3 regions of the Neorhizobium sp. NPDC001467 genome follow, and region 2 is predicted to be linked to each of the others. Evidence: riboswitches for the same ligand, from Rfam matches in the RefSeq annotation. Region 2 holds a riboswitch; each other region holds the start of a gene.

Region 1 (8,153 bases), on a different contig from region 2:
GCCTGAACGGCAACCGGTCACCGCGTCTTCAGACAGTGACGTACACGGTTTGCCGCAGACAGCACTGAGGAATGCACAGCCATGGGAGGCGGGGCATGTCTAGAAAGGTAATGGAATGACCAACACGTTTTTACTTCACCCGGACCGGCTTTTCCCCGATGCACCGGCGACCCGGGAGATCGCCCGTCATCTTTATACACATGTCGCAAACCTACCGATTGTCAGCCCGCATGGTCATACCGAACCATCCTGGTTTGCCGACAACCAGCCTTTCGGCGATCCGGCCAGCCTCTTCATCATCCCGGACCATTACGTCCACCGCATGCTTTACAGCCAGGGCATCCCGCTCGAAAGCCTGGGCATTCCGACGATCGACGGGACGGCGGTAGAAACCGACAAGCGCAAGATCTGGAGGATTTTCGCGCAAAATTTTCATCTTTTCCGCGGCACGCCATCCTGGATTTGGCTCGCTCATGCCTTTACCGAGGTGTTCGGCATCGACGAGCGCCTGACCGCCGAAAGCGCCGACCGTTATTACGACCACATTGCCGAAGCACTGGAACGGCCGGAATTCCTTCCGCGTGCTCTTTATGAGCGCTTCAATATCGAAGTCATTGCCACGACAGAAAGCCCGCTCGACGATTTGCGCCATCACCGCAAGCTTTCGCAGAGCGGCTGGAAGGGTCGCGTCGTGTCCGCGTTTCGCCCGGACCCGGTTGTCGATCCGGAATTTCCCAATTTCATAAAAAACCTCGAGGAACTGGGACGCATCACCGGCGCCGACGTCTCGACCTTCAGCGGCTATCTGGCTGCCTTGCAGAACCGTCGTCAATATTTCCGCGAGGTGGCGGGCGCCACGTCGACCGACCATGGACACGCAACCGCACGCACAGAAAACCTGTCCGAAGAGGACGCTGCGGCGCTTTACGGGAAGGTCATGTCCGGTCCCGTCTCGGCTGCCGATGCCGAAACCTTCCGGGGTCAGATGCTGACCGAAATGGCCAGAATGAGCGTCGAGGATGGTCTCGTCATGCAGATACATCCCGGTGCGTGGCGCGACCATAACCAGCGGATCTTTGCCCGTTTCGGCAAGGACAAGGGCGCAGACATTCCCAAGGCCACCGATTACGTCGGCAGTCTCAAGCCGCTGCTCGACCGGTTCGGCAACAATCCGCGCCTGACCGTCATTCTGTTCACGCTGGACGAGACCAGCTACGCGCGGGAACTGGCGCCGCTCGCCGGCCACTATCCTGCCCTGAAGCTCGGCCCGGCCTGGTGGTTCCACGACAGCCCCGAAGGCATCCGCCGGTATCGTGAGCAGGTGACCGAGACGGCCGGCTTCTACAATACCGTCGGTTTCAACGACGACACCCGGGCCTTCCTGTCGATCCCGGCCCGCCACGATGTCGCCCGTCGCATTGATTGCGGTTTCCTGGCGCGGCTGGTGGCGGAACATCGGCTGGACATCGACGATGCCCACGAATTGGCGTGGGAACTTGCCTACAATCTCGCAAAGACCGCCTACAAATTGTAAACGGCTGCACCCAGTCGGCTCTTGCTGCATATCTGCGCCACTGCGCGCGGATATGCCATCAGGGACGCTGGAAGAGGGCGTTTTCATTGGGCAAAGCGGAGGCTCGGTCATCGGGCCTCACGCTCGAACGCCGTAGACCCGCTCCTGCAGTCCGCTGCGAGAATGCCGGTGTTGCCGAACGGCCGGATCGCGGCGTAACATGACCGGAGCGACAATGAAGACGGGAGGCTTTTTTGATCGACAAGCACGAGATGGCAGGCACGATCACCCGGTCCGCCGTGACGACCCCCTGCGAGACGGCAGCCTGTCGGGAATCGGGCGAGGCCCTGCGATGAAGGCGGTTGTCATTCACCAGCAACATGATCTGCGGATCGAAGAGCGACCGGTCGGTGAACCGGGGCCCGGCGAGGTGCGGATCCGTTTGCGCGCAGGCGGCATTTGCGGCTCGGATCTGCACTATTACCACCATGGCGGCTTTGGTACGGTGCGTATCCGTGAACCCATGATCCTCGGTCATGAAGCCTCGGGCGAGATCAGCGCGATCGGTGATGGCGTTCCCGGGCTTGCAGTCGGCCAGCGCATCGCCATCAATCCCAGCCGACCCCAGGGCGATTGCGAATTCGTCCGGGAGGGTCAAAGACAGCATGCGATGGACATGCGGTTCAACGGTTCCGCCATGCGCTTTCCACATGTGCAGGGCCTTTTCCGCGAGGAGATCGTCATCGCTGCCGAGCAGGCGGTTCCGGTTTCGGCGGATACGCCGTTCGCGGAAGCGGCCTGCTGCGAACCTCTGGCCGTCTGCCTGCACGCCGTCGAACAGGCTGGGGCGCTTGTCGGAAAGCGGGTGCTTGTGACGGGCGCAGGCACGATCGGCTGCCTGACCATTCTGGCCGCCCGCCTTGCCGGAGCCGACGAAATCATTGCCACCGATATTTCCGATGCCGCTCTGGCGATTGCGCGCGCGGTCGGCGCCGACAAGGTCTTCAACGTCGCCAACGATCCGCAGGCGCTTGCACCTTACGCGCACGCAAAGGGGCAGATCCACGTCGCCTTCGAATGCTCGGGTAGCGGTCCCGTTCTGGCGAGCCTCCTGCCCCTTGTTCGCCCCCGCGGAACGATCGTGGCCGTGGGCATTGGCAATGACGTGACGCTGCCGATCGGCACCATTGTCACGAAAGAACTGGTGGTGCGCGGCAGCTTCCGCTTCGATGCGGAATTCGCTCTGGCCGCGAGACTGATTTCCGACCGACGGATCGATGTACGACCGCTGCTGAGCGCGCAGATCCCGATGGAACGTGCGGTGGAGGCTTTCGAACTTGCCAGCGACCGGACGAGATCGACGAAAGTGCACCTCACCTTCGATGGCGTCTCGCCCTAGGCGACACGCGTCGGAAAACGCGCCGTTCACTGACCGGCTTTTGAAAGCTGGCAGCCGGCCCGGCCGGCTGTGATGCGGGACTGGCTTTATTCCGCGCCGCCGCTTCCGGCTCTGGTCAACAGCGCTTCCATGCGCGCCTTTGCGCGCCCCGGCAGGGAAACACTCTTGTAGCTTTCCGGCAGGGGTGCATTGCCGACCTTGATCATCATCACCATGCCCATCCCCAGATGCGGCGAGCACTTGATAGCGTAGAAGCCTTCCGTATCGAACGTGGTCTCGAAACGGTCGCTGATCCTGCTCTTGAACCCCTTAGCGCCTTCCGGGATCATGCCGTCAATGGTAGCCGCGTTATGGCTCTTGTGGGTGGGAACGAAAACGACACGGTCCCCCGGAGCAATCTCCAGGTAATCGGGCTCGAACACCATCGGACCCTTGTCGCCGCGGTTAAGCATCTGCACCTCGAACGTGGCAGCCAAAGCCGCGCCGGCCGACACCGTGACCGCAAACAGGGTGAGCAAGAGAGCAAGGGTCTTCGTCATCGGTAGTTTCCTTTCTGCAAGCGAAGGACCTGATTTTCGGCGCCGGTTATAACGGTGCTTGTCCTGTCGGCGACGGTTCCGGTACTCCTGGTACGGAACCGGACATGGCAGAGACCATCCTCGTCTGGCGCGACGGTGGCCTCCACGCCGAATACGGCGCGGATCATCCCCGATGTGAGCACTTCGGCAGGACGGCCGATCGCCTTCAGCCGGCCGTGATCCATGATCGCGATACGATCGCAGAACATGGCGGCGTGGTTGAGGTCGTGCAGAGCCGCCACCACAGTCAGGCCCTGCCGCCTGACCAGATCAAGCAGATCGATCTGGTGGCCGATGTCGAGATGATTGGTCGGCTCGTCGAGCAGCAGGACCTGCGGCTGTTGCGCAAGGGCCCGGCCGATATGCAGGCGCTGCCGCTCACCCCCGGACAGGTGGTGCCAGTAACGTCCGGCCTTGTCGATCATGTCGACGTTTTCGAGCGCTGCATTGACGATCACGTCATCCTGCCGCGACCAGCCCGACAATGGACCGAGATAGGGTGTGCGCCCAAGCTCGACCGCCTGTCTTGCCGTGATCCGCTCGGCCGTTTCGGCCTGCTGCTCGACGAAGGCGAGCTTGCGTGCAACTTCCCGGCTGCCGATCGCGCGCAGCGGCAGGTCGTCCAGCAGGACCTGGCCGGAGAGCGGCTTGCGGATGCCGGCAAGCATGGACAGAAGCGTGCTTTTGCCCGACCCGTTCGGGCCAATAATGCCGAAAAACTCGCCGGAGAGGACCTCGAAGGAGACATCCTGGACGACGGCCAGATCTGCCGCTGACCAGCAGAGATTATGCGCCGACAGTTTCATGGCCGCGCCCCTTTCTGACCGAGGATGAAGGCAAAGGCCGGCGCGCCGAACAAAGCGGTGATAACCCCAATCGGCAGGACCTGGCCGGCGATGATGGTCCGCGACAGGATGTCGGCGACGATCATGAACACCGCGCCCACCAGCGCCGTCACCGGCAGCAGCCTCCCATGCCGGACGCCGACGATAAGACGTGCGGCATGCGGAATGACCAGGCCGATGAAGCCGATGGAGCCGACCAAGGACACCATGGTCGCGGTCATGGCGGCGGCTGTGCATATGAGCACGACCTGCACCCGCCGCACGTGAATGCCGAGCGACGCGGCCGCATGGTTTCCGAAGGCGAAGGCATCGAGCGCGCGGCAGTGCCAGAGACATATGAGAAGGCCGGCGATCGTCACCGGCAGCGCCAGGCCGACATCGGGCCAGCGAACGCCGGACAGGTTTCCGAGCAACCAGAACATGATGCCGCGCGCCTGTTCGGCGGTAGCGGACTTGGTTACCATGAAAGAGGTGAGCGCGTTGAACATCTGCGACCCTGCGACACCGGCAAGAATGATGGCACTGCTGCCGCTGCCGGCGCGCACCGCCAGAAGGCTGACCAGAACGAAGGCGGCAAGCGCACCGGCGAGCGCTCCCATGGGCATGGTCAGCATGCCCGCCCCGAAGCCAAGAAGGGCAACTGCCACCGCTCCGGTCGATGCGCCTGCAGAGATGCCGAGAATATAGGGATCGGCGAGCGGATTGCGCAGCAGCGATTGCAGCACGGCGCCCGCAAGCGCCAGCGAAGCGCCGCAACAGGCCGCTACGACGGCTCTCGCAAGACGATAGCTCCACACGATGCCCTCATCGAGCGGTTCGAGCGGATAACCGGCACCGAACATGCGGTTGGCGACTGTCTTTACCACCACGTCGAAGGGAATGGAGGTTTCGCCGATCGCTGCTCCGGCGATCAGCGCGCCGACAATCAATGCGCCGGCGAGGAGAAGAAGCGCCGCCAGCGCGGCGCCCCTTCCCCCAAACTGTGTTGCGATCCGTTTCACCGCAGGCGACTTATCTGGCAAGGCCGGCCGCGGCAATCGCGTCGGCCAGCTTTTCCAGCCCCTCGATCGTGCGGATGGTCGGGTTCATCGCCTGGGCATCCATTTCAAAGACATGGTTTTGCTGGACGGCCGGCATCAGGCTGGCGACCGGATCGTCCTTCAGGAAGACCCGCTTGACAGCGACGTCGTCGGCAGGGAACCGGCGGCGATCCATTTTGCCGGCAACGATGATCGTCGGATTGGCCTTGGCGATCGTTTCCCAACCAACCGTCGGCCATTCCTCATCGCTTTCGATCACGTTCTTAATGCCAAGCGCCGACATGATGTAACCCGGGGCGCCATGACGGCCGGCCACATAGGGGTCGATATCGAGTTCGGCGCTCGAGAACCAGAAAACCGCCGAAAGCTTGCCATTGGCAGACGCAATCTTCTTGCGCGCTGCGTCCTCGCGCTTCTTAAGGTCGACGACGAGCTCTTCACCGCGATCCTGGACGTTGTAGATCGCTGCCAGATCGCGGATTTCCTGATAGATCAGCTCCATCGAAAAGACGCCGGTGCGCACGCCATCGCCGCCGCCGGAATTATCCTTCCCGACGCAATCGGCGGGCGACGTATAGACCGGCACGCCCAGTTCGGCGAACTGGGCGGGCGTTCCGACCACGCCTTGTGGACCGATCTGCCACTGGAACTGCGTCGTCACCAGGTCCGGCTTGCGGCCTATCACCGCCTCGAAACTCGGATCATTGTCGGCCAGACGCTCGATCTTGGCATTGGTATCCTCGAAACCTTCCAGCACCGGGCTGACCCAGAGTGCGGTGCCAACCACCTTGTCCGACAGACCAAGCAAATAGAGCACTTCGGTGACGCTCTGGCCGACAGAAACCGTGCGCGACGGCGCCTGCTTGAAGGTCAGATCAAGGCCGCAATTCTTGATCATCAGCGGATATCGGGTTTCGGCAGCCGAAGCCGCCGTCCCGAGCGGCAGAACAGCAAGCGCCGAAGCAAACAGGCCGGCGATGAGCACCGGTCGTGCGAAATGAAACATGGTCTCTCCTTGAGGGGTGTGATCGATGACGGGCGAAAAGGCGTATCAGTACGCCCGACCCACGACAGCCGACATCGACGAGCAAGGGATTAAGACCATGGAGTGCGCGAACGCGCGTGGAAGCGTCATAACGTGATCCTCTTCCGGGCATCCCCGCCCGTAACGATAGCTCTGTCCTGACGGCAGGTCTCCTGGCTCACGAACATGTCGTCCATCTGCCTTCCCATGCCGATCACGACACAGTGGCCGATACCGTTGAGGCATCGCGAGGATGGACGGTAATCCGCTTACAGTTGCGGGGGCAGCCACGGCATTGATCCCTCTCGGGGTCGCACCGTGTTCCCTATTAATTCCATTGCTTTTGGCGCCGGAAACCGTCGAGACTGATTTAGCGGGCAGATAGGCCTGCCGTCAATGCAAATCGTCTACGTTATGTAATATCATTACGTCAAGACTGCACAGGTTCTTTCTTCAGTCGACGTGAATGGACGCCAGCATGGTCGAACGCGCCGTGTGCAAATGCTGACGGCACGCTTCGCGCGCCTGTACAGGATCGCCGCTTCTCAAACCTTCGATATAAGCGAGGTGCTCGGTTAAGGCGCGGCGATTGCGATCTGCCTCGTCTTTCTTGTTCCACTGGTAGTGATAATGGAAAATCACCGACATGACGCCCTGGATATTGCCGAGGAACCGGTTGGGGACGGCGCTGTCGACCAGCTTGTGGAAACGATGGTCGAGATGAGAAAACGCGCGGTGGCTGCGATCAAAATCGGAGAGAAGGGCATGGTGTTCCGCTTCGATCAGCGACAACTGGCTCCACAGCGGATCATCCTTATCCAGCGCGACGAACCGGTCGACGGCACGGAACTCGATCAGTTCACGCATGTCGAACAGCTCGGCCACGAAATCGACGGTCAGTCCCAGCGTGCGCCAGCGGCCGTTGCTCTGGCGCTCCAGGAGGCCGAAATGGCTGAATGTGTTGAGGCAATCGCGGATGGCCGAGGTCGAGACCGCGAATTGCCGAGCGAGATCCAGCCCGTTGATAACTTGGCCAGGACTACAATCGGGCCCAACCAGCCATGCCATGAACTTGCGCTCGACCATATCGGCGAGCGGCTCGAGATCGGCATCGGCAAGATAATCGGCGTCGCTTGGCAACCGCAATTGCCTTTTTGTCCGACCGTCTATGGCGACAATGCCGCGCGCGGCCACGGCCGCGAGAACGCCACGCACCGTGGTTCGGCTGACGCCCAGACAGGCGGCCAGGGCCGGCTCCGAGGGCAGGCAGGAGCCCGGCTCTCGATCCGAGAGCATGTCGAGCAGATGGTTGTAACTGCGCTTGAAAAGAGCGTTGGTTTTCATGGACACGCGCGCTTTGGATGGACAGTATCGCTACTGTTTTTTATGCGTGATTTTTTTATATAAAAAACAGATTGCTTGCAAGCCGGTTGTCTTTTATCCCAAAAGAACAGTTCATCGCATGTCACGGGAGAGGGAACATGCCATTTGCATTACGGTGCCGCGGGACATGCCGAACCTGCTGCCGGATCGCTTCTTTCGTCAGATGGAGCGGAGAAAAGGGGCAATGACCGGCATCATCCTGCAATTCGGCACCAGCCGTTTCCTTCAGGCGCACGCGGATTTCTTCCTGCATGAGGCCAGACAGGCGGGCCAGACTGTTCTGCCTGTCATCATTGTGCAGACTTCGGGCGCGGCCGAACGCGCCGGACGGCTGGCAGCCTTTGCCGATCCGGCAGGTTTTCCTGTCGTTA
Region 2 (6,963 bases):
TGCCGCAACCTGATGGCAGTACCGATGACAGAAAACGCGACGATAGGAAAGCTTGCTCAGCACGGCTCGATAACCCGCCTCATCGATATCGTCTTTCCCGGAGACACCAACCACCACGGCATCCTCTTCGGGGGAACCGGGCTTGCGCTTATGGATCGCGTTGCCTTCATCGCAGCAACGCGGTTCGGACGGGCGCCATTCGTGACCGCCTCCTGTGAGCGCATCGATTTCAAGCAACCGGCCCGCATAGGGCATATCATCGAGTTCGCGGCGCGACCGGTGAAGGCAGGCCGTCGGTCCCTGACAGTCGAGGTCGAAATGGCGGCCGAGACTATCGTCGGCCGTCAGCGGCACAGCTGTACGCGCGGCATGTTCCATATGGTTGCTATACCGGAGGGCGAGGATGCCGCAGGTTATGTCTTGCCCGAACTCCTTTCTGAAGAGAGATCGGATGCGAGCGACGTTGTTGCGATGGTCGAGATCATCTTTCCGGATCAGGCAAACAGCGTCGGCCGGATGTTCGGAGGTGAAGCCATCGCCTATATGACCAAAGCCGCTTTCGTCGCAGCGTCCCGCTACTGCGGCAAGCTGGTGGTGCTGGCCTCATCCGAACGTATCGATTTCGCAAGAGCTATCGCGATTGGTGAGATCGTTGAGGCGGAGGCACGCGTCGAGCATGTGGGCCGCAGTTCCATGTCGATCGAAACGAAACTCTGGTCCGAGAACCTTCTGACGGGCGAAAGAAACATCACAGCGACCGGACATTTCACCATGGTTGCTGTGGACAAAGACCACCGTCCGATTCCGGTGCGCGACAGCGTCACCGAAGAAGCAATTCCTTTTGAGAACGGGCGGGCATAACCATGTTGGACAGGCAGCATCTGTCGATCCTGCGTGAAGTCGACCGCCTGGGCAGCCTGACGGCTGCGGCGGAGCGGCTGAACGTCTCCCAGTCCGCTCTCAGCCACACGATCCGCAAGATGGAAGAACGCTATGGCGTGGCGATGTGGGAAAAGGACGGCCGCAACCTTCGTCTCACCGAAGCCGGCCGCTACATCGTGAGGTTGGCGCAGCGCGTTCTGCCACAGATCGAACGGGCCGAAGATGTCCTGTCGGATTACCGCCACGGCCAGCGGGGTTCGCTCAAGATCGGCATGGAGTGCCATCCCTGCCATCAATGGCTGATGGGTGTCACGAAGCCATATCTCACGGAATGGCCGGACGTGGACCTCGAATTGACGACATCATTTGCCTTCGGCGGTGTCGCGGCGCTGACGGGTTACGAAATCGATATCCTGATCACACCGGATCCGATCGAGACACCCGGCATTCATTATCTCCCTGTGTTCGATTACGAGCTGGTGCTTGCCGTGCCAGCAGATCATCCGCTGGCACTCAAGCGCCATGCGGAACCGGCAGACCTGCTCGATGAGACGCTCTTCACCTATCCTGTTGCGCCAGAACGGCTGGATGTGTTCACGCAATTTTTGGTGCCCGCAAATTGCCGCCCGCGCCACCACCGCAATGTCGAGACCACGGAAATGATGCTTCAACTGGTGGCAGCTGGCCGCGGGGTCAGCGCTATTCCGAACTGGCTAGTGCGCCGGGAGGCCGCAACACTCGGCGTCCGTCCCGTCCGCATCGGTCAGAGCGGGATCCAGAAAAGCATCCATCTTGGCTTGAGGGATGGCGACGACACCATCGACTTTATTGCCGGGTTTCTCGCGACCTCATCCAGAATATCGGCCTGACTGTTGGGCCCCCTATTCTGGCAACCTTCTCGTGGGCGTAATCCCCATTCATTTTCGTGGTCTGCGTTCATATTCGTTGACGGAATTTTCACCACGTATACTATATCTAGTGTTCGAGGTTCTCTCGATTCGCAAGGATCGGAGCTAAGACGGGAATACGGTGCGGCGTCCATGAGGGGCGCAGCAATGCCGGAGCTGCCCCCGCAACTGTAAGCGGCGAGCATCTGTTCGAAAAAGCCACTGGAGCCTCATGCTTCGGGAAGGCGAGGATGGATGCGACGACCCGCGAGCCAGGAGACCTGCCTCAGAGCGTAACGTCCACGGGCGGGGTGTCCGGTTGGTCGCGTCGATACGCGCAATGTCGCGCGTTCACGCCGCCCTTGATCCCCCGCATGAGCAAACTTCGGGGTGAAGTCCATGACCAGTCATTCAGTTCATCGCAAGCGCGAGTAGCGCCGATCCGCGCCCTGTAGGTGCGCGCCATTCCATTCCTGATCTTTCGTGCGGGCGTCGGCGGACGCCCGACCGACATCCCCTGCCTTCCAGTCACGAGGTATTCCCAATGAGCATTACCGTCTACAGCAAGCCTGCCTGCGTCCAGTGCACCGCGACCACCCGAGCCCTCGACCGTCAGGGCATCGACTACACGATCATCGACGTTTCCACCGATAGCGCTGCCTACGAGCTCGTGCAGGGCCTCGGCTACCGCCAGGTTCCGGTCGTCATCGCCGGCGAGCAGCATTGGGCCGGCTTCCGCCCCGACATGATCAGCGCGCTCGCCTGATCGGCTACTGCGATGGGCGAGATCGTCTATTTTTCCAGCCGGTCGGAGAACACCCATCGCTTCGTCGAGAAACTCGGCCTTCCCGCCCGGCGCATCCCCATCACCGGCGAGACCCTGCAGGCAGGGTCGCCCTATGTGCTTGTCGTCCCGACCTATAGCGGCGAGGGTGGCAAGGGGGCCGTTCCCAAACAGGTCATCCGCTTCTTGAACGATGCGGCGAACCGTTCGAACCTTCGCGGCGTGATCGCCGCGGGCAACAGCAACTTCGGCGAGACCTTCGGGCTTGCCGGCGACATCATCTCGAAGAAATGCCAGGTGCCATACCTCTACAGGTTCGAGCTTCTGGGCACGGACGAGGATGTCGCCAATGTCACACACGGATTGGAACGATTTTGGACACGGCAGTTCTCGAACGCCCGGTGAAGGCGGCGGATACGAAGGTGGCGGACGCAACGCTCGACTACCACGCACTGAACGCGATGCTGAACCTCTATGACGAGGACGGAAGGATCCAGCTCGACAAGGATCGGCAGGCAGCGAAGCAGTATTTCCTGCAGCACGTCAACCAGAACACGGTGTTCTTCCATAATCTCAGGGAGAAGCTCGATTATCTGGTGACCGAGGGCTATTACGAGAGGGAGGTATTGGACCAGTATTCGTTCAATTTCGTCCGCGACCTGTTTGACCACGCCTATGCCAAGAAATTCCGCTTCCCGACCTTCCTCGGGGCGTTCAAATATTACACCAGCTACACGCTGAAGACCTTCGATGGAAAGCGCTACCTGGAGCGCTACGAGGATCGTATCTGCATGGTGGCGCTGGCGCTGGCGCAGGGCAGTGAAGCACTGGCCCGCGATATGGTCGACGAGATTATTTCCGGCCGCTTCCAGCCGGCGACGCCGACCTTCCTCAATGCCGGCAAGAAGCAGCGCGGCGAACTCGTCTCATGCTTCCTGCTCAGGATCGAGGACAACATGGAGAGTATCGCGCGGGGCATCAATTCGTCGCTGCAGCTTTCCAAGCGCGGCGGCGGGGTCGCCCTGTCTCTGACGAACCTGCGAGAAGCCGGCGCGCCGATCAAACAGATCGAGAACCAGTCCTCAGGCGTCATTCCCGTAATGAAGCTGCTCGAGGACAGCTTCTCCTACGCCAACCAGCTTGGCGCGCGGCAGGGCGCGGGAGCGGTCTACCTCAATGCCCACCATCCCGACATCATGCGCTTCCTCGATACCAAGCGCGAGAATGCCGACGAGAAGATCCGCATCAAGACGCTGTCGCTTGGCGTCGTCGTCCCTGACATCACCTTCGAACTCGCTAAGAACAACGAGGACATGTACCTGTTCTCGCCCTACGACGTCGAACGCGTCTATGGCGTCGCCTTCAGCGAGATCTCGGTCACCGAGAAATATCGCGAAATGGTGGCCGACAGCCGCATCCGGAAGAAGAAGATCAAGGCACGCGACTTCTTCCAGGTGATTGCCGAGATCCAGTTCGAGAGTGGCTATCCCTACATCATGTTCGAGGACACGGTGAACAGGGCGAACCCGATTGCCGGGCGTATCACCATGAGCAACCTATGCTCGGAGATCCTGCAGGTCAGCGATGCCAGCACCTATGCGGCCGATCTGTCCTACGATCGCATGGGCAAGGATATCTCCTGTAATCTCGGCTCGCTGAACATCGCCGCGGCGATGGATTCTGCGGATTTTGGCAAGACGATCGAAACCTCGATCCGGGCGCTGACGGCCGTTTCCGACATGAGCAACATCACTTCGGTTCCCTCAGTGGCCAAGGGAAACGAGGACAGCCATGCGATCGGTCTCGGCCAGATGAACCTTCACGGCTATCTCGCCCGCGAACGCATCTACTACGGCTCCGATGAGGGCATCGATTTCACCAACATGTATTTCTACACGGTGACCTATCACGCCATCCGCGCCTCGAACCGGCTGGCGGTCGAGCGCGGCCAGAGCTTCAAGGGGTTCGAGAACTCGAAATATGCATCTGGTGAGTATTTCGACAAATACACCGAAGCCGAGTGGACGCCCGCGACGGCGCGCGTCGCCGAACTGTTCGAAACCGCGGGCATCCATATCCCGACGCAGGAGGACTGGCGGGCGCTGAAGCAGGCTGTCATGGAAAGCGGTCTCTATAACCAGAACCTGCAGGCTGTCCCACCGACAGGTTCGATCTCCTACATCAACCATTCGACCTCCTCGATCCACCCGATCGTTTCCAAGATCGAGATCCGCAAGGAAGGCAAGATCGGCCGCGTCTATTATCCGGCCGCCTTCATGACCAACGACAATCTCGATTACTATCAGGATGCCTACGAGATCGGGCCTGAGAAGATCATCGACACCTATGCGGCGGCGACCCAGCATGTCGATCAGGGCCTGTCGCTGACGCTGTTCTTCCGCGATACCGCGACGACGCGCGATATCAACAAGGCGCAGATCTATGCGTGGAAGAAGGGCATCAAGACCATCTACTACATCCGCCTTCGCCAGATGGCGCTGACCGGCACGGAAGTGCAGGGCTGCGTCTCCTGCGCCCTCTGATCCCGGTGACCAAGATGAACATTCAAGTGAAGACCAATACCTCGACGGTTGCCGCCGTGCGCGCCATCAACTGGAACCGCATCGAGGACGACAAGGATCTCGAGGTCTGGAACCGCCTGACAGGAAACTTCTGGCTCCCCGAAAAGGTGCCGTTGTCGAACGACATCCCCTCCTGGGCCACCCTGAAACCGGAGGAGCAGCAGCTGACCATTCGCGTCTTCACCGGGCTGACACTCCTCGACACGATCCAGAACGGCGTCGGCTCGGTGAAGTTGATGGCGGACTCGGCAACACCGCATGAGGAGGCGGTGCTTTCCAACATCTCCTTCATGGAAGCCGTGCACGCACGCTCCTATTCCTCGATCTTCTCGACGCTGTGCTCGACGCCCGATGTCGACGATGCCTATCGCTGGTCGGAAGAAAACGAGTTTTTGCAGCGCAAGTCGGCGCTGATCATGGAGCAATATGCCTCCGGCGATCCGCTGAAGAAGAAGGTTGCGAGCGTCTTCCTGGAAAGCTTTCTCTTCTATTCAGGCTTCTATCTGCCGATGTTCTGGTCGAGCCGCGCCAAGCTCACCAACACCGCCGACATGATCCGGCTGATCATTCGCGACGAGGCGGTGCATGGCTATTACATCGGCTACAAGTTCCAGCGCGCCGTAGAGCGGTTGCCGGAGGCGCGGCGCCAGGAGATCAAGGATTTCGCTTTCGATCTGCTCATGGAGCTCTACGACAACGAAGCCAAGTATACGGAAGCGCTCTATGACGGCGTCGGCCTGACAGAGGACGTGAAGAAGTTCCTGCATTACAACGCCAACAAAGCGCTGATGAATCTCGGTTACGAGGCGCTGTTCCCACCCGAGGCCTGCAAGGTCAATGCGGCGATCCTCTCGGCGCTCTCGCCCAATGCCGACGAGAACCACGACTTCTTCTCGGGCTCCGGGTCGTCCTATGTCATCGGCAAGGCAGTGGCGACCGAGGACGAGGACTGGGATTTCTGACTGCAGCGGTTTCGCGCTGTCCTGCTAGGGCAACGTCCCACCGTGGCAAAGCACGATCCCATGACCTACAATCACGCTTCCAGGAACGGGCTTGCACCTCGGTGGGAGCCCGTTTTTGCTGGAGTGCTTATGCAGCAGGGATGATCGGGGTATCTGCCTGGTGTGGGCCAGGGACATGACCCGCCGGCACAACCGCGGAAGCGCCGAGAACATGCTTTTCCTGATCGTCGAAGAAGATATGAGCGCCACATGCTTTCAGGATCGGAGCCTTCTCGAATGTGCCGACAAAGTGAGCCTCGTCAGCGGGCGTTCCCCAAGCGCGTAGCGTGTGCACCACACGCGCATGCGCAGGAGCGTTTCGTGCCGTGACAATGGCAATCCTCACCTTGCTGAAGCCGTTTCCATCCATATAGATTTCGCGCAGGAGCGAAAGCTTCTTAAGGAAATTACCAAATGGACCACCGGACATTGGGCTGGTAGCATTGTCTTTCTCGTGTGCTAAGAATGCCGCTAGGTCTTGGTCTTTATAGATTTGATCGGACTCCGCGCTGAAGACCACGGCGTCGCCGTCGAAGGCGATCCGGACCTCGTCCTCGGCGATTTCGATGCGATTGGCGGGCGGCGATCCGAGCCTTGCCGCCGCCGCCCCCGCTTCGACTGCTGCTCGCACATCATCGTCTTCGTTCGAGAGAAAAAGATCGATCGCCCATGCAGACACATAGGGGCCAATCGGCCTTCCGCTTGTGAAGCTGCCGGTCTTGATCCCGAGGCCATAGGACTGGATCGAGTTGAAGGCGCGGAGCGAAAGATCGGGCGAGTTTCTCGACAACAGGACGACTTCGACAAAGGGCCGTTCGCCGTCGATA
Region 3 (8,153 bases), on a different contig from region 2:
ATTGGGTCATGACAGTCCTTGCGAAAGCACCTGTTCCAGCCGGGCTGGGCCCAGGCGGCTCAGGCACGCGCTCGTGGTTTCGCCAATCCCTCTTTCGAGGCGGACGAGGGCGGCCAGAACGGAGATCGCTCTTTCCTCCTGCCCATGGCGGATGAATTTGAGCGGCATATCGCTCGTTTTGCCCCTGAAGATCAATGCCGTCCCCTCGTTCGTCCCGACAAGACCGAGCAGCGATGCTGTCGGATGGGCACATCCTTTCGAGCAGCCTGAAAGATGCAGCGTGAACGACCCGTCCAAAAGATCGGCAGCCTGGCGTGCCGTTGTCTCGCCAAGAGCATGGGTGTTGAGGGACGCGGACATGCAGGCCGGTTTTCCGGGACAGGCGGCAATTCGGGCACGCGGGTCATGCGGCGAAAGGATCAGGTCTTTCGAAAATGCCATCAGGTTGCGACAGGCAGATTCGTTCGCGAAGAAGACAAGTGAATGATCGCTCGCCGGACGCACGAACTTAACGCCAAAATCTTCCGCCCGTCTTGCAAGGGCAATCAGTGTGTCGGCATGGCATTGCCCGAAGGGAATGCCGATCCGCACAGCAAAGGGCGCATCGTCCTCTCGAATGGGCGGCGTCCGTATCTCACCCCCGGCCTTTTGTTTGGAAGCCAGGCTATTTTCAGGTGCTGCGGCGGAGCCGCCAAACGCAGGATCGTGGGTTGAAGGCGGTGGCGGTCGTGTCGCCCTCCCGTCCTCCAGCCGCCGGTCGCAGGTCTCTGTCCCGCGCAAAGTGGCAGGCCGCGAAAGCGGGGTTGCCGGGCATGCGGTGATGGGTAGCAGCCCGAACGCCGGCACCGTCGATCCGACGGTTTCCGCCGGCTTGTCGCTCACGGCGTCTCCAAGCCAGGCGCGCACTTGTTCGGGATCAAGATCCCGTCCCCGCGGCGGCGGCGTCATGGCGACCAGGCGCGCCAGGATCGAAGCCACGCAGCTTTTCGCGTCGGCATCTCGCACCCGTCCGACGGACCGTCCCGTCGTCGCGGTGCCACCAAGAAAAATTTGCCAATACAGGGCGTTGGCGCGGCGTGTCGCCTGCAGCCGGATATCGGCCAGCAGCGCATGCAGCGGCAATTGTCCACCGCCGTCCACCACGATCGTGAATTTTGCCGCAAACCGGCCGGAGAGTTTGTCCTCGCGCAAGACCGCGCGAATGGCAGAGGCCAGCGGCTCCGCATTGGCAATTTCGGCGGGATCTCGTCCGCTCAGTGCACCCGTTTCGACCGGGACGCCCTCCCGCAAGGGCAGGTTCATCCCCCCCAGATCGTTTTCCAGCGCCTGCGCGCTTTCCGTCGTCAGGCCGCGCAGTTGCAGGTTGCCGCGCGCGGATATGTCGATCAGTCCGTTGCCGTAACGCTTTGCCAGCGTCGCGATCCGCATCAGATGTTCCACCGAAATGGCAGCGTCGAAACCCATCCGCGCCAGCAGGCCATCGCCGGTCGGCATCGGTGTGGAAAGGCCGGGGCAGGCGCCGCGCACACTCGGCGGCGCAGCGGAATGGAACGGTATCGCCGTCATGTCCCCACACCCATTTCGAGGCTGGTCGCTTCGGCAAGCAGCATTTCCAGCTCCGCATCGACGGAATTGCGGCGGGGATGCCAAAGACCGCGGCGGCGTGCCGAAAGAAACCTCTCGGCAATGGCGCGCGCCGCCTGTCGGTTCTGGTCGAGAATGAAGGCGCGCACGTTGTCGTCGGCCACATAGGCCTGGTAGACGGCCTCGATCAGTGCGGCGGGAATGGCGTCGGTCGTTTCGGCAAATCCCACGAGCCTGTCGACGGTCTCGGCAAATTCGGAGGCGCCGCGAGGGCCGTGCCGCATCTGCCCCGCAATGAAACGCGGATTGGTGGCCCGGCCACGCACGATGCGAGTGATGGCCTCGACCACCGAACGGGCGCGAGGCCGGTCGGGATCGGTCGTGTCGAGCGCTATGACATCAGCCTTGCCGCCAAGCGCCGTGACGGCGGCGGCAAAGCCACCGATAAAGGCGACGTCCGAGGATCCGTCCAGCAGGTCCCGGCCCGGATCGTCGCCGGTATGCACCAGCAGGTCCGCGGCGCCGACGCGCTCGGCAAACCGACCCCGCGCTTCCATGGCTTCGCCTTCGGGTCCGCCGAAGGCATGGGTCGCGGCATCGAGGTAACGACGGCCCAGGTCCTCGCGCGTGTCCCATTTTCCGCTGGAGAGCTGTTCTTCGATCCCAGCCCCGTAGGTGCCCGGGGCCGAACCGAAAATGCGCTGCGGCGGCATGCCCTGTGCCCGCGCGGTTTCCGAAAGCGGATTGTCTCCGGGCGCTTCATCCCGCGCGGCAATGGCGCGCGTCGCGGCATCGAGCAGCGCGATCAGCGGCGCAAACATGTCTCGGAACAGGCCGGAAATGCGGAAACTGACATCAACCCGCGGTCGGCCCAGGCTTGCCGGAGGCAGGATGTCGATGCCGGTGATGCGCCCGGTTGTCGGATCCTGGATGGGTCTTGCCCCCATCAGTGCCAGGCCCTGCGCCACCTCCTCGCCGCCGCTGCGCAGGCAGGCGCTGCCCCATAGGTCGATGATGAGGCTTTTCGGCCAGTCGCCATGGTCCTGCAGATAGCGCCGCAGCACCTCGTCGGCAGCACGCTTGCCGAGTTCGAAAGCGGTCGGCGTCGGCATGGTGCGCGGATCGGAGGCGTAGAGGTTGCGACCCGTCGGCAGCACGTCGCGGCGCCCGCGCGCTGGCGCGCCGGAAGGTCCGGCAGGGATGTGGCGGCCGTCAAGCGCATCCAGAAACGCCTGCCGCTCCCGCCTGGCACTCTGTTTGCGCAACGGGTCGGCCGTTTCGACGGTGAGATCGGCATCACGGCCGAAGACGTGCTGGCCATCCTTGATCGCCAGATCCTTCAGATCGCACAGAAAAGCATCGATCCGCGCCAGTGCCGCATCGGTTTCCTCTTCTGCCATGACGCCGGCATCATCGGCAAGGCCGGACTCCTTCGCCATCTCCACGATCAGCTTCGCCAGCCTGTCGCGGCGACGGCGATCGAGACCATCCGCCTGTGCATATTCATCGACCAGCAGTTCGAGCTTCTTCTGCTCATCGGAAAGACCGGCTTCCGTCAGCGGCGGCGGCAGGTGGCCGATGGTGACGGCGGAAATCCGCCGCTTCGCCACCGCTGCTTCCCCTGGGTTGGAAACGATGAAAGGATAGATAACCGGCAGCCCACCGAGCACGATTTCCGGAAAACAATTCCGGGACAGCGCTACGGTCTTGCCCGGAAGCCATTCCAGCGTGCCATGGGCACCGACATGGACCAATGCGTGAACATCGAGGTCTTGCCGCAGCCATGCGCCAAAAGCGATCAGCCCGTGGCGTGGCGGTCGCTCGGGATCGTGGTAATCGGTGCGTCGATCCGCCACGCGGCCGCGATCCGGCGCCAGCGCCACGGTTACATTGCCGAAGCGGGCGGCGCGAAATGCGAAAACGCCGTCTCGAAGCGCTTCATCGCTCTCGGGACTACCCCAGGTCGCCGTCATTGGGTCGCGGGCTTCTGCCGGCAAGGTTTCGAAAAATGCGCGATAGCTATCCAGCGAGCAGGTTTCCGTCGGGCTTTCGAGACGATGCAGCAATGTCCGCGCATCCTCAGGAATATCCGCGACATCATAACCGGCGTCCCGTAACTGGATCAGCATGTCCACCACGCTTTGCGGCACATCCAGCCCGACGGCGTAGCCCGTGCGGCCGGGGGCACCCGGATAATCCGGGATGAGGATGGCGATGCGTCGATCCTTCCGCTTGGCATTTTGAAGCCGCAACAGACTGGCAATGCGCGTCGCTACCTGTTCGACGCGATCCGGTTCCGGGCGGTTCATCATGCCCGCAAATTCCTGATCGTCTGCGTCTCTTGCATGTTTGAAGGATACGGCGCCGGCCAGAATGCGGCCATCGAGTTCCGGTAGAACCACGTGCATGGCCAGATCCGCGGGACCCAGTCCGCGGCGGTTTTCAAGCCATGCGTCACGTCGCGTGGTGGCAATGACCACCTGCAGGATGGGTATGCCCAGCCGGTCGAACACCGTTTTTCCGGTATCGTCCATGCCGCTTGCAAAGGCGGTGGCGCTCACGATCGCCGAAGGTTTCAGCTCCTCCACCGCCTGTTCGATGAAGGCCAGCGAAACCCCGTCTTTCAGCCCGGCGACGAAGACCGGGACGGCGAGGATGTTCCTGGCCGCCAGCGCCGCAAACAGCGCATCGATCGGCGCCACGTCGCTTGCCAACAGCATGGAGCGATAAAACAGGATCGGTACGATCGCCGCCCCGGGCAGGGCGGCCAGAAGCGTGTCGGGTCGGTCCTGCACGCCAAGTCCCGGATGGTAAAACCCCGCCTTCGGCACGCTGACGGCCGCTTGTGTGTGCGGCGGCGTGCCCCGTGCAAGCGCAGCCAGCCGTTCGGCCAGGGACCGCATGTTCTCAGGCCCGCCCTCGCGGAAATACGAGAGCACCTTGCCGAGTTCCTCTGCCGAAACGGTGGAGCCCTCCGCCAGCCGGTCATCCCGCTCGCTGCATTCGCCGGGCAGCATGACGAGCGTCTGCCCCTGCGCGCGGGCCACGCGAGCCAATTCCTGTGCGCCATAGGGCCAGCGATCGTGACCGCCAAGAATGCGCACCAGAATGAGTTTTGCATGCCGCGCCACCTTGTCGATCCACAGATCGACCGACATCGGATGCCGCAGTTCGGACAGGTTGGCGAGCCTCAGCGACGGCATCTCGTCGCCGCCCTTTGCCCAGGCCGACGCAATACCGTTCAGATCGCTGTCAGTAAAGGACAGCACCACCACGTCGCCCGGCGTCTGGTCGAGATCGACCGGTTCGATCAGGTCGTCAAGCGACGAGGACGTGGTGGCGAGGATATGCATCAGGCCGCCAGAATCTTTTCGATCTTGGTCGCGTCGATGCCCTTTTCGCCGATAATGACGAGGCGCGAGCGACGCTCCTCGCTTGGGCCCCAGGGGCGGTCGAAATAGTGGTTCACACGCGGACCAACGGCCTGCACCAGAAGCCGCATCGGCTTGCCCGAAACTTCCACATAGCCCTTGATGCGCAGAACCTTTTCGGCCGCCGTGACGTCGGCAATGCGCTGGGTCAGCTCGGCCGGATCGGCAATCGCCGGCACGTCGAGGACAAAGCTGTCGAAATCGTCGTGTTCGTGGTCGAGTTCGTCGTCGTGATGGGTCTTGCGGTTTTCAATATCGTCCTCGACCGCAAGGTCGAGGCCGATGAATACGGCCGGATCGATGATGCCGTTAGCGGCCGGTACGATGCGCACGGCGCGCGGCAGGTGTTCGCTCACATGCGCATTGGCGATCTCCAAGCCCTTTTCGTCGAGAAGGTCGGCCTTGGTAAGGATCACGAGGTCGGCGCAGGCGATCTGGTCTTCAAACACTTCCTCGACCGGATCGTCATGGTCCAGGCTGTCGTCCTGAGCACGCTGGGCAGCCAGTGCTTCCATGTCATCGGCCACCCGGCCCGCGGCCAGTGCGAGGCCATCGACCACGGCAACCACACCATCCACCGTCACGCGGCTTTTCACGCTCGGCCACTGAAAGGCCTGGATCAGCGGCTTTGGCAGGGCGAGACCGGAGGTCTCGATCAGGATGTGGTCGACCTTCGGCTCGAGAGCAAGGATCTTGTCGATCGCCGGTACGAAGTCGTCAGCAACGGTGCAGCAGATGCAGCCGTTTGCGAGCTCGACGATATTGTCGTCCGGGCAGTTTTCGATGCCGCAGCTTTTCAGAATTTCGCCGTCGATGCCGACATCGCCGAACTCGTTGACGATGACGGCAAGGCGCTTGCCTTCAAGGGTCTGCAGCGTGTGGCGCAGTAGCGTGGTTTTGCCGGCGCCGAGAAAGCCGGTGACGACGGTGCAGGGAATGCGGGCGAGATTGGCGGTCATCTGTCTTTTCCTTAAACGTCGTCTATGCGTTGAAATCGAAGGGCGGAATACGGGCGATCATGTTGCGTTTCAGACAGTCGGGCCGTCCTTTCCAGGGCATCAATCCGTCCGCCGAGGTGGCGATCAGTTCGGCACCGGTGAGGAGGTCGGCGGCGTTTTCGAGGTCGAGGTGACCAAAAACATAGGTCCAGCCGTCCTGCCGTGCGATCGCGGCGCTCGGGCCGCGTTTGCAGTTGGAAAGACAGTTGACGCTCTTGATGGTGACGCTTGGCGCCTGCCCCGCGGCGGCTTCCACCGTCGCATTGAGTAGGTGCGTGCCCTGACGCGGTTCTTCGATGGACCCTTCGCTGGCGCGGCAACTGACGCAAACAAAGATCGTCACCGCCGGCCTGTCCGCCGCGGTCTCGTTTTCCTGGCTACTGTTGGGCTGAATGAAATCCAAGCATCTACCCCGTGGTTTAGCATGCGGGGTGCGGGCGCGATAACCGGATGGTTGTCGTCCCTTGAAAATATCCTTGCCGGAGCACCCCGCCCGGCCGGATTTTTGTCTGTGACGGCAGGTCTCCTGGCTTGCGGATCGTCGCCCTATCGCCGCCTTCCCGAAATCGCTTTCAGTGGCGTGGTGCGGGGCTAACCGCCTACAGTTGCGGGGGCAGCCGTGGTCTGGAGCCCAGAAATCCGGGCGGCACCACGTTCCCTCTTAGCTTTTCCCGTTGCCGGGAAAAGACCGTCATCCTTTCCCTAGGCGTCGGTGCGTGCACTGTCAATGCGCGAAGCCCGATGGAACAGGCCGCATTGCCGTGTGCAACGAATCCCCTATAGTCCGCGCGCAAATGAGCCGCTGCCCAAGGAGCCGACCATGAAGGACATCGACCAGCAGGAAGCCGAGCGACATCAGCGCAAGATGGCCAATCGCAAGGCGGTCCAGGATGCCGAAGTGGCGGAAAAGACCATCGAAAAAGGCCTTCTCATCGTCAATACCGGCCCCGGAAAAGGCAAGTCGACCGCCGCGTTCGGTCTGGCCCTGCGCATGCTTGGCAACGGGCGTCGAGTCGGTGTCGTGCAGTTCATCAAGGGCGCCTGGGAAACGGGCGAGCGGCCGGCGCTGGAACTGTTTGGCGATCGCGTCGAATGGCATACGATGGGCGAGGGCTTTACCTGGGAAACGCAGGATCTGAAGCGCGATATCGACGCTGCCGAACGGGCCTGGGCGAAGGCTGAGGAACTGATGGCCGACCCGACCATCGGCCTGCTTGTGCTCGATGAACTCAACATCGCGCTGCGCTACGACTATCTCGATCTCGAAGCCGTCATCGCGTCCCTCAAGGCCCGGCGCGAAAATCTTCACGTCGTCGTCACCGGCCGCAATGCCAAGCCGGCGCTGATCGAGGCCGCCGATACGGTCACTGAAATGACGCTGGTCAAACACCATTTCAAGGCGGGCGTGAAAGCCCAGTCCGGTATCGAGTTCTGAGAACACCCATGACTGCACGCGCGCTGATGTTTCAAGGGACCGGCTCGGATGTCGGCAAGTCGCTGCTTGTTGCCGGTCTTGCGCGTGCGCTCACCAATCGCGGCATGAAAGTGCAGCCCTTCAAGCCGCAAAACATGTCGAACAATGCTGCCGTCACATCGGATGGCGGTGAGATCGGTAGGGCGCAGGCACTGCAGGCGCGGGCGGCAAGGGTGCCGCTGTCGGTGCATATGAACCCGGTCCTGCTGAAGCCGCAAAGCGAGGTCGGCGCGCAGGTCGTGGTGCAGGGGCGCGTGCAGGGCAATGCAAAAGCATCACAATATCAGGGCATGAAGGCATCGTTGATGCCGCGCGTCACGGAAAGTTTCGAACTTTTGAAAAGCCAGGCCGATATCGTGCTGGTCGAAGGCGCCGGGAGTGCTTCTGAAGTGAACCTGCGCCGCAACGATATCGCCAATATGGGTTTTGCCCGCGCGGCAGACGTGCCGGTCATCCTGATCGGCGATATCGATCGCGGCGGCGTCATCGCCAGCATCGCCGGCACCAAGCTGGTGCTAGAGCCTGAGGATGCGGCCATGATCCGCGGTTTTATCGTCAACCGGTTTCGCGGTGATCCCGCCCTGTTTGCCGATGGCATGGCGATGATCGGAGCGCATACCGGCTGGCAGCCAATCGGCCTCCTGCCGTTCTTTGCCGAAGCCCGCC

Evidence for each region. Region 2 has a riboswitch for cobalamin ahead of nrdH (glutaredoxin-like protein NrdH). Riboswitches for the same ligand answer to the same signal wherever they lie in the genome.
Region 1: another riboswitch for cobalamin. It lies ahead of ACQKKX_RS06590 (ABC transporter substrate-binding protein); the one in region 2 lies ahead of nrdH (glutaredoxin-like protein NrdH).
Region 3: another riboswitch for cobalamin. It lies ahead of ACQKKX_RS10605 (DUF1636 family protein); the one in region 2 lies ahead of nrdH (glutaredoxin-like protein NrdH).

What each region holds. Positions count from the first base shown of each region.
Region 1 is NZ_JBNNPS010000002.1:389,468-397,620, reverse strand. It holds gene uxaC (glucuronate isomerase) at 116-1,534, shown strand; gene ACQKKX_RS06610 (L-idonate 5-dehydrogenase) at 1,866-2,912, shown strand; gene ACQKKX_RS06605 (pseudoazurin) at 2,999-3,451, opposite strand; gene ACQKKX_RS06600 (ABC transporter ATP-binding protein) at 3,448-4,296, opposite strand; gene ACQKKX_RS06595 (FecCD family ABC transporter permease) at 4,293-5,336, opposite strand; gene ACQKKX_RS06590 (ABC transporter substrate-binding protein) at 5,347-6,381, opposite strand; cobalamin riboswitch at 6,546-6,775, opposite strand; gene ACQKKX_RS06585 (FCD domain-containing protein) at 6,853-7,743, opposite strand; gene ACQKKX_RS06580 (mannitol dehydrogenase family protein) at 7,967-8,153, shown strand, end outside.
Region 2 is NZ_JBNNPS010000007.1:19,034-25,996, reverse strand. It holds gene ACQKKX_RS14855 (acyl-CoA thioesterase) at 1-861, shown strand, start outside; gene ACQKKX_RS14850 (LysR family transcriptional regulator) at 864-1,751, shown strand; cobalamin riboswitch at 1,851-2,072, shown strand; gene nrdH (glutaredoxin-like protein NrdH) at 2,314-2,535, shown strand; gene nrdI (class Ib ribonucleoside-diphosphate reductase assembly flavoprotein NrdI) at 2,548-2,958, shown strand; gene nrdE (class 1b ribonucleoside-diphosphate reductase subunit alpha) at 2,928-5,096, shown strand; gene nrdF (class 1b ribonucleoside-diphosphate reductase subunit beta) at 5,111-6,097, shown strand; gene ACQKKX_RS14825 (5'-nucleotidase) at 6,225-6,963, opposite strand, start outside.
Region 3 is NZ_JBNNPS010000004.1:45,920-54,072, forward strand. It holds gene ACQKKX_RS10585 (precorrin-8X methylmutase) at 1-10, opposite strand, end outside; gene cobG (precorrin-3B synthase) at 7-1,566, opposite strand; gene cobN (cobaltochelatase subunit CobN) at 1,563-4,937, opposite strand; gene cobW (cobalamin biosynthesis protein CobW) at 4,937-5,974, opposite strand; gene ACQKKX_RS10605 (DUF1636 family protein) at 5,997-6,356, opposite strand; cobalamin riboswitch at 6,513-6,721, opposite strand; gene cobO (cob(I)yrinic acid a,c-diamide adenosyltransferase) at 6,834-7,448, shown strand; gene ACQKKX_RS10615 (cobyric acid synthase) at 7,457-8,153, shown strand, end outside.